Regions from separate parts of the Streptomyces sp. MAR4 CNX-425 genome, predicted to be linked through region 2. Evidence: riboswitches for the same ligand, from Rfam matches in the RefSeq annotation. Region 2 holds a riboswitch; each other region holds the start of a gene.

Region 1 (3,266 bases), on a different contig from region 2:
TCTGGATGATCCCGAAGGAGGTGAAGGTGAAGAGGAAGACCATGAGGGCGGCGGCGGCGACGGCGGGGCCGAGCGCGGGCAGGGTGACGTGCCGGAACGCGGCGAGGCGGCCGGCGCCCAGGACGCGGGCGGCTTCCTCCTGCCGGGGGTCGAGCTGGGACCACAGGCCGCCGACGGTCCGTACGACGATCGCGAAGTTGAAGAAGACGTGGGCGAGGAGGATGGCCCAGACGGTGGTGTCGAGGCGTACACCCCACCAGCCGTCGAGGACGCCGCCGCGGCCGACGAGGGCGAGGAACGCGGAGCCGACGACGACGGTGGGCATGACGAACGGCACCGTGACCAGGGCGCGCAGCAGGGCCTTGCCGGGGAAGTCGAAGCGGGCGAAGACGTACGCGGCGGGCAGCGCGAGGACGAGGGTGAGCGCGGTGGAGGCGGCGGCCTGCCAGAGCGTGAACCACAGGACGCCGGGGATGCCGGGGTCGCCGAGGACGTCGGGGACGCGGCCGAGCTGCCAGCGGCCGTTCTCGCGCAGGCCGCGGGCGACGATGGCGGCGACGGGGTAGGCGAAGAAGACGGCGAAGAAGGCGGCGGGGACGGCCATGAGCGCGAGCCGCCCGGCCGCCCCGCGCCGCCCGGCGCGGCCCGCGCCGGGCCGCCGCCCGGCGGGGCCGGGGCCGGCGGCGCGGGTTACCTCACGACCAGCGAGGTCCACGTCTTGATCCACTGCTCCCGGTTGTCGTCGATGACGGCCGGGTCGAGGGTGTGCGGGTCGGCGATCTCCTCGCCGTAGCGGGTGAACACCTCGGGGAGTTCGGTGTTCTCGCGGGCGGGGTGGACGAACATCTGCAGCGGCATGTCCCGCTGGAACCGCTCGCCGATGAGGAAGTCGATGAGGGCCTTGCCGCCTTCGGTGTTGCCGGCGTTGGTGAGCAGCCCGGCGAACTCGATCTGGCGGAAGCAGGTGCCGGTGGCGACGCCGGTGCTGGCCTCCTTCGGCATGGACTCCATGTCGAGGACGGGCGGGCTGGAGGCGTACGAGACGACGAGCGGCTTGTCGCCCTTGCCGGCGCCGGAGAACCGCTCGTAGTACGCCTGCTCCCAGCCGTCGACGACCTCGACGCCGTTGTCGCGCAGGTCGCTCCAGTAGTCCTCCCAGCCCTCCTTTCCGTACTCGTCGGCGGTGGCGAGGAGGAAGGCCAGGCCCGGGGAGGAGGTGGCGGCGTTCTCGGTGACCAGGAGGTCCTGGTAGCGGGGGTCGGCGAGGTCGTCGAGGGTCTGCGGCGGGTCGAGGTTCTCCTTCTCGAAGTACGCGCGGTCGTAGTTGACGCACACGTCGCCGTAGTCGACGGGGGTGACGCGGTGCTCGCCGGCGTCGAGCTGGAGCTTCTCCGGGATGCGGTCGAGGCCCTTCGCCTCGTACGGGGTGAAGATCCCGTTGTCGAGGCCGCGGGAGAGGAGGGTGTTGTCGATGCCGAAGAAGACGTCGCCCTGGGGGTTGTCCTTGGACAGGACGGCCTGGTTGACGGCGGACCCGGCGTCCTTGCCCTTGAGGATGTCGACCTGGTACCCGGACTGTTTCTCGAACGCCTTCAGCACGTCGTCGGAGGCGGCGAAGGAGTCGTGGGTGACGAGGGTGACGCTCTTGTCGTCCGAGCCGGACCCGGATCCGTCGCCGGAGTCCGAGCCGCAGGCGGCCAGGCCCAGGGCGAGGGACGCGGCCAGGGCGGTGGTGACGGTGCGCTTCATCGGGCTGCTTTCATGGCGGGCGGGCAGCCCGGGCAGCAGCGGAGGGTCGACCGAACTTCCTACCCAGAATGACCTGGGCGAGGTTCGAGGGTCTGCGGCCTGGACGGTGCCGCACTCTCAGCGCTGCGAGCGCTCCCCTGTCGGTATGTACATCTGAACGGTATCAGGCGGGTGTGCCGGCCGGGGCCGCGGAGGCGGCGAGCTGCCCGCAGGCCCCCTCGATCTCCTGCCCGCGGGTGTCCCGCACGGTCACGGGCACGCCGTGGGCCTGGAGCGCGGCGACGAACGCGCGCTCGTCCTCGGGGCGGGACGCGGTCCACTTCGAGCCGGGGGTGGGGTTGAGGGGGATGAGGTTGACGTGGGCGCGGCGGCCCTTGAGGAGGCGGCCGAGGAGGTCGGCGCGCCACGCCTGGTCGTTGACGTCCTTGATCAGCGCGTACTCGATGGAGACGCGGCGGCCGGAGCGGGCGGCGTACTCCCAGGCGGCGTCGAGGACCTCGCGGACCTGCCAGCGGGTGTTGACGGGCACGAGGGTGTCGCGCAGCTCGTCGTCGGGGGCGTGCAGGGAGACGGCGAGGCGGCACTTCAGCCCCTCGTCGGCGAGGCGGTGCATGGCGGGCACGAGGCCGACGGTGGAGACGGTGATGCCGCGCTGGGAGAGGCCGAGGCCGTCGGGCTCGGGGTCGGTGAGGCGGCGTACGGCGCCGAGGACGCGGTTGTAGTTCGCCAGCGGCTCGCCCATGCCCATGAAGACGATGTTGGACAGCCGGGCGGGGCCCCCGGGGACCTCGCCGTCGCGCAGGGCGCGCATACCGTCGACGATCTGGTGGACGATCTCGGCGGTGGACAGGTTGCGGGTGAGCCCGGCCTGGCCGGTGGCGCAGAAGGGGCAGTTCATGCCGCAGCCGGCCTGGGAGGAGATGCACATGGTGACGCGGTCGGGGTAGCGCATGAGCACCGACTCGACCAGCGTCCCGTCGAAGAGCCGCCACAGGGTCTTGCGGGTGGTGTCGCCGTCGCAGCTCACGTGCCGTACGACGGTCATCAGCTCGGGCAGCAGGCCCTCGGCGAGCTTCGCCCGGGACCCGGCCGGCACGTCGGTCCAGCCGGCCGGGTCGGTGGCGTAGCGGGCGAAGTAGTGCCTCGACAGCTGCGCGGCACGGAACGGCCTCTCCCCCAGCGCGGCGACGGCGTCGCGGCGCTCGGCGGGGGTGAGGTCGGCTAGGTGCCGCGGCGGCTTCTTGGCACCACGGGGGACGGCGAAGGTGAGCTTTCCTGGCTTGGGCATAGCCGTACCAGTGTCGCAGACGAATGCGCCGGGACCCGCATCATCCCCGGTCGCCGCCGGCGGCCATCGAGGCGCCGGCCTCCTACCGCAGGGGCGCGACGCCGCCCGTGGGCGCGCCGTCGCTGTCGCCCGTGGGCGCGACGCCCCAGTCGTTCTCGGCGGGCGCGACACCCCACTCGCTCTCAGCGGGCGCGACACCCCACTCGCTCTCCGCAGGCGCGACCCTGTC
Region 2 (3,266 bases):
GCGGTCCAGCGCGGCGGAGGCGTGGATCAGCTTGCGCCCCTGGGTGAGGTCGCGCGGGCGGCCGACGGCGAGCAGCGCGATGAGCCGGCCGGCGCGCAGCCAGCACACCGACCACGACGACCCGTGCGGGTCGCCGCGCCACAGCAGCTCGTCGTCGTCCGTGTGGTGGCCGACGTACTGCACGAAGCGGCCGAACTGCTCGGACCAGAAGTACGGCACCGGGTCGTACCGCGCGCCCGGCACCCCGGCGACGTCCGCCGCGACCGTCGCCGGGCCCTGGAGGGCGTTGTCCCAGTGGTGGATGAGCAGCCGCTCGCCGTAGCGCGCGGACGGGAACGACGCGCAGTCGCCGACGGCCCAGACGCCGGGCACGTTCGTCCGCAGCCGCTCGTCCGCCCGCACCGCGCCGTCGCCGCCGAGGTCGACGCCGGAGCCGGCGAGCCAGTCCGTGGCCGGGCGGGCGCCGATGCCGACGACGACGGCGTCGGCGGTCAGCTCCGTACCGTCGTCGAGGACCACCGCCACGGGCCCGCCCGCGCCGCTCCCGACGCGCTCCACCCGGCGCCCGGTCAGCAGCCGGGCCCCGCTCTCCTCGTACCACCCGGCCATCGGCGCCGCGACCTCCGCCGGCAGCGCCGCCGCCAGCGGGTGCCCGGCCGCCTCCACGACCGTCACCTCGCAGCCCTGCTCGCGCGCCGCGGTGGTCAGCTCCGCGCCGATCCAGCCGGCGCCGACCACCAGGATCCGGCCGCGCCGCACGAGCGCCGCGCGCAGCCGGGCGGCGTCGTCGAGGGTGCGCAGCAGGTGCACGCCGGGCGTGTCGCCGGCCGGCGCGCCGGGCAGCGGGACGGGCACCGCGCCGGTGGCGAGGACCAGGTTCTCGTACGGAACGGGCCCGGCGTCCGTCAGAAGCAGCCGCCGCGCGGTGTCCAGCCGGTCGACGTGCAGCCCCAGCCGGAGCCCGATGCCGCGCTCCGCGAAGTCCACCTCGAACGCCGACCCCTCCGCCTTGCCCAGCAGCACCGCCTTGGACAGCGGCGGCCGGTCGTACGGCCGGTGCGGCTCGGCGCCGACGAGGGTGACGGCGCCCTCGTAGCCCTGCTCGCGCAGCGCCACGGCGGTCTGCACGCCGGCCATGCCGGCGCCGACGACGACGGTGCCGGCCGCGCCGGCGGGATCGGAGGCGGGCGCGCCGGGGGTGGCGGCGGGTTCAGCGTCGGTCACACGATCACCTTATGCCGCGCCCCTCGGGCCCCGCGCGGGCGCTCCCGTGCGGGGCCCCGCGGGGCGGGCCGCCCGGGTCGCCGGGCTCCCCGCTCCGGCAGGATCCGGACGACGGGCCCTACAGCCGCCGGGCGTACGGAGTTAGGGTGGCCGGGAACAACTCGCGGGAGCCCGGCGCACCGGGCTGAGAGGGGGGCTGGCGGCCCCCGACCGTACGAACCTGATCCGGGTCATGCCGGCGAAGGGAGGGGCGAACGCCCATGCAGTCACGCGACACACCCCCGACGACGACCCCGGCGGCCTCCGGCGCACCGCGCACGGCGGACGCCACGTACGACGTCCTCGTCGTCGGCGGCGGCGTCATCGGCCTGGTCACCGCCTGGCAGGCGGCCCGCCGCGGGCTGGCCACCGCCGTCGCCGACCCCGCCCCCGGCGGCGGCGCCGCGCAGGTCGCGGCCGGGATGCTGGCCGCCGTCACCGAGCTGCACTACGGCGAGGAGGCGCTGCTCGCGCTCAACCTGGCCGCCGCCGAGCGCTATCCGTCGTTCGCCGCCGAGCTGGCCGAGGCGTCGGGCCGGGACATCGGCTACCGCCGCTGCGGCGCGCTCAGCGTCGCGCTCGACGCGGACGACCGCGCGCAGCTGCGCGAGCTGCACGGCTTCCAGCAGCGGCTGGGGCTGGCGGCGGAGTGGCTCACCGGGAGCGAGTGCCGCCGGCTGGAGCCGATGCTCGCCCCCGGGGTGCGCGGCGGGCTGCGCGTCGACGGCGACCACCAGACGGACCCGCGGCTGCTGACCGCGGCGCTGGTCGCCGCCTGCGAACGGGCCGGGGTGACCTTCCACCGCAGCCTCGCGGCCCGGCTGCGGCTGGCCGGGGACGCCGGTGCCGGCGGGGACGCCGGGGACGCGGCCGCCGGGCGGGCGGCGGGCGCGGAGCTGGCGGACGGCACGCGCGTCGCCGCCGGGCAGACGGTGCTGGCCGCCGGCAGCCGCAGCGGCGGCCTGGCGGGGGTGCCGGAGGCGGTACGGCCGCCGGTGCGGCCGGTCAAGGGGCAGGTGCTGCGGCTGCGGATGCCCGGCGCGGGAGCGCCGTTCCTGGGCCGTACGGTACGCGCGGTGGTCCGCGGCAGCAGCGTGTACCTGGTGCCGCGGGAGAGCGGCGAGCTGGTCGTCGGCGCCACCAGCGAGGAGCTGGGCTGGGACACCACCGTCACCGCCGGCGGCGTGTACGAGCTGCTGCGCGACGCGCACGAGCTGGTGCCCGGGCTGACCGAGCTGCCGCTGGTGGAGACCGGGGCCGGGCTGCGCCCCGGCTCCCCCGACAACGCGCCGCTGCTGGGCCCCACCGCCCTGCCGGGGCTGCACCTGGCCACCGGCCACTACCGCAACGGGATCCTCCTCGCCCCCGTCACCGGCGACGCGCTCGCCGCCGTGCTCACGGGCGGCGAACTCCCGGACGCCACCCGCCCGTTCGCGGCGACCCGGTTCGGCCGCCCGGCCCGGCACCGGCACGAGCAGCACGAAGGGCAGCACGCATGAGCAACGACACCACCACCGCCGACACCACCACCGCCGACACCACCGCCGCCGACACCACCGCCGCCGACAACGCCACCGTCACCGTCAACGGCGCCGCCCGCCGCATCGCCGCGGGCCTCACCCTCGACGCCCTGGTCGCCACCCTCACCGCCGCCCCCCGCGGCGTCGCCGCCGCCGTCAACGAGGACGTCGTACCGCGCGGCAGCTGGCCCACCACCACCCTCGGCGACGGCGACCGCGTCGAGATCCTGACCGCGGTCCAGGGAGGCTGACCCACCGTGACCCGCACCGCCCCCGCCCTCGCAGACCCCGCCGCCGACCCGGCCGCCGACGACCCCCTCACCATCGCCGGCGTCCGCTTCTCCTCCCGCCTCATCATGGGCACCGGCGGCGCGAGCAGCCTGGACGCCATGGAGCGCGCCCTGCTCGCCTCCGGCACCGAGCTGACCACCGTGGCGATGCGCCGCGTCGACCCCGGCGTGCACGGCTCCGTGCTCGACGTGC
Region 3 (3,266 bases), on a different contig from region 2:
GGGCCTTGGCGTGCCGGTGGTTCAGTCCGCGACGGGGAGATAGACGCGGTTGCCGGCGGCGGCGAACTCCTTCGACTTCTCCGTCATGCCCGCCTCGATCTCCTCCTCCGTCGCGCCGTGGGCGCGGCGGATGTCGTGGGAGATCTTCATCGAGCAGAACTTCGGGCCGCACATCGAGCAGAAGTGCGCCGTCTTCGCCGGCTCCGCCGGCAGCGTCTCGTCGTGGAACTCGCGCGCCGTGTCCGGGTCCAGGGCCAGGTTGAACTGGTCCTCCCAGCGGAACTCGAAGCGGGCGTCCGACAGGGCGTCGTCCCAGTCCTGGGCGCCGGGGTGGCCCTTCGCGAGGTCCGCGGCGTGGGCGGCGATCTTGTAGGTGATGACGCCGGTCTTGACGTCGTCGCGGTCGGGCAGGCCGAGGTGTTCCTTGGGGGTGACGTAGCAGAGCATCGCCGTGCCCCACCAGGCGATCATCGCGGCGCCGATGCCGGAGGTGATGTGGTCGTAGGCGGGGGCGATGTCCGTGGCCAGGGGGCCGAGGGTGTAGAACGGGGCCTCTTCGCAGATCTCCTGCTGGAGGTCCACGTTCTCCTTGATCTTGTGCATCGGGACGTGGCCCGGGCCCTCGATCATCGTCTGCACGCCGTGGGACTTCGCGATCCGGTTCAGCTCGCCGAGCGTGCGCAGCTCCGCGAACTGCGCCTCGTCGTTGGCGTCCGCGATCGAGCCGGGGCGCAGCCCGTCGCCGAGGGAGAAGGTCACGTCGTACGAGGCGAGGATCTCGCACAGCTCGTCGAAGTGGGTGTAGAGGAACGACTCCCGGTGGTGGGCCAGGCACCAGGCGGCCATGATGGAGCCGCCGCGGGAGACGATGCCCGTTTTGCGGCGGGCGGTGAGCGGGACGTAGCGCAGCAGGACGCCGGCGTGGACCGTCATGTAGTCGACGCCCTGTTCGCACTGCTCGACGACGGTGTCGCGGTAGACGTCCCAGGTCAGCTCCTCCGCGCGGCCGTCGACCTTCTCCAGCGCCTGGTAGAGCGGGACGGTGCCGATGGGGACGGGGGAGTTGCGGAGGATCCACTCGCGGGTGGTGTGGATGTTGCGGCCGGTGGACAGGTCCATGACGGTGTCGGCGCCCCAGCGGGTGGCCCAGGTCATCTTCTCCACCTCCTCCTCGATGGAGGAGGTGACGGCGGAGTTGCCGATGTTGGCGTTGACCTTCACCAGGAAGTTCTTCCCGATGATCATCGGTTCGGTCTCGGGGTGGTTGACGTTCGCGGGGAGCACGGCGCGGCCGGCCGCGATCTCGTCGCGGACGAAGGCGGGCTCGACGCGCTCGCGCAGCGCGACGAACTCCATCTCCGCGGTGATCTCCCCGCGTCTGGCGTACGCGAGTTGCGTGACGGCGCCGCCGCGGGCGCGGCGCGGCTGGCGCGGACGGCCGGGGAAGACGGCGTCGAGGTTGCGCAAGCCGCCGCGGGGGGCGGTGTGTTTGAGGCCGTCGTCCTCGGGGCGGGGCGGGCGGCCCGCGTACTCCTCGGTGTCGCCGCGGGCGATGATCCAGTTGTCGCGCAGCGGGGCGATCCCGCGGCGGACGTCGGTGTCGATGGTCGGGTCGGTGTACGGCCCGGACGTGTCGTACAGCGTCACGTCCCGGCCGTTCGTGAGGTGCACGCGCCGCACGGGGACCCGGATGTCGGGCCTGGCGGGGTGTTCCACGTGGTCCTTGTGCCAGCCGGCCGCGGTCTTCGCGGAGTCCGCGGTGGCGGGCGTACGTGCATCCGAAACGGTCATGGAGACCCACTCCCTACGCCGGCATTACCCGGTAACAGGTTCGGCGGTCGGCGCAGCTGTGATCCGGATGCGGATCCGTCAGCGCCCTCTCAGCCCGGTGCTCCGAGCTCCCGCGGTGTGCAGTTCGCGGACCACGCTAACCGGTGTGCGCGCCGGTGGGGAAGAGGGCCCTTGGGCGCTCCTGCGATGATCTGGCGGTGACGCATTCGCACGGGCACGACCACGGTGCCCCCGCCCCGCCCGCCTCGCACCGGCTGCGTACCGTGATCGCGGCCGTGCTCGTCCCGTTCGCGCTGGCGGTGTTCGCCGGGCTGATCGCGCTGTGGCCGGGGGACGAGCCGGCGGGCGAGCGCAGCGGCATCGGCTTCGACCAGGAGCGGCAGCGGGCGAAGGTCACGAAGGTCGAGGAGGTGAAGTGCGCCGACGTGGGCGCGCGGATCCAGGAGCCGGGGCAGCCGGGCGGCGGCGGGGACGAGCCGCGGCTCGACGAGGACGCGGTGTGCGAGCAGGCGACGATCGAGGTGACGTCGGGCGAGCACGCGGGGCGCACCTTCACCGAGGTCGTCGCGCCGGACGCGTCGCGCCGGTACGACGTCGGGCAGGAGCTCGTCGTCTCCTACTCGCCGAAGGCGCCGCGGGAGTTGCAGTACGCCGTCTCCGACGTGGTGCGCAGCGTGCCGATGGCGGCGCTGGCGCTGGTGTTCGCGGTCGCGGTGGTCGTCGTCGGGCGGCTGCGCGGGGTGGCGGCGCTCGCGGCGCTGGCGGTGAGCTTCGCGATCCTGATCCTGTTCATCCTGCCGGCGATCCTTGACGGGTCGAATCCGCTGGTGGTGGCGGTGGTCGGCGGGAGCGCGATCATGCTGATCGCGCTGTACCTGTGTCACGGGTTCAACGTGCGCACCTCGGTGGCGGCGCTCGGCACGCTGGCGTCGCTGCTGCTGATCGGGCTGCTGGGGTCGCTGTTCGTCGGCTGGTCGAGGCTGACGGGGAACACCGACGACTTCACCGGGCTGATCCACACCCAGTACCCGGACATCGACATGAGCGGGCTGCTGCTGGCGGGGGTGCTGATCGGCTCCCTCGGGGTGCTCGACGACGTGACGGTGACGCAGGCGTCGGCGGTGTGGGAGCTGCGGCGGGCCGACCCGTCGGCGCCGTGGCGGAAGCTGTACGCGTCGGCGATGCGGATCGGGCGGGATCACATCGCGTCGGTGGTGAACACGCTGGTCCTCGCGTACGCGGGGGCGGCGCTGCCGTTGCTGCTGCTGTTCACGATCGCCGACCAGAGCGTCGGCTCGGTGGCGACGAGCGAGTTCGTCGCCCAGGAGATCGTACGGACCCTCGTGGGCAGCGTTGGGCTGGTCGCCTCGGTGCCGCTGACGACGGGGCTCGCGGCGCTCGTCGTCTCGGCCGACCGCCGCCCGGCGGGGGCGGAGGGCCGGGCGGGTACGGGCTCCGGCGCTGCCGCGGCTCCC

What was found. Region 2 has a riboswitch for thiamine pyrophosphate ahead of thiO (glycine oxidase ThiO). Riboswitches for the same ligand answer to the same signal wherever they lie in the genome.
Region 1: another riboswitch for thiamine pyrophosphate. It lies ahead of ACHZ99_RS25040 (thiamine ABC transporter substrate-binding protein); the one in region 2 lies ahead of thiO (glycine oxidase ThiO).
Region 3: another riboswitch for thiamine pyrophosphate. It lies ahead of thiC (phosphomethylpyrimidine synthase ThiC); the one in region 2 lies ahead of thiO (glycine oxidase ThiO).

What each region holds. Positions count from the first base shown of each region.
Region 1 covers NZ_JBMDLF010000009.1:323,617-326,882, reverse strand. Annotated here, with positions in the region: gene ACHZ99_RS25045 (ABC transporter permease) at 1-604, opposite strand, end outside; gene ACHZ99_RS25040 (thiamine ABC transporter substrate-binding protein) at 691-1,749, opposite strand; TPP riboswitch at 1,788-1,898, opposite strand; gene rlmN (23S rRNA (adenine(2503)-C(2))-methyltransferase RlmN) at 1,913-3,037, opposite strand; gene ACHZ99_RS25030 (hypothetical protein) at 3,120-3,266, opposite strand, start outside.
Region 2 covers NZ_JBMDLF010000001.1:544,764-548,029, forward strand. Annotated here, with positions in the region: gene ACHZ99_RS02365 (NAD(P)/FAD-dependent oxidoreductase) at 1-1,137, opposite strand, end outside; TPP riboswitch at 1,378-1,488, shown strand; gene thiO (glycine oxidase ThiO) at 1,485-2,762, shown strand; gene thiS (sulfur carrier protein ThiS) at 2,759-3,034, shown strand; gene ACHZ99_RS02380 (thiazole synthase) at 3,041-3,266, shown strand, end outside.
Region 3 covers NZ_JBMDLF010000005.1:216,568-219,833, reverse strand. Annotated here, with positions in the region: gene thiC (phosphomethylpyrimidine synthase ThiC) at 22-1,791, opposite strand; TPP riboswitch at 1,784-1,915, opposite strand; gene ACHZ99_RS16515 (YibE/F family protein) at 1,989-3,266, shown strand, end outside.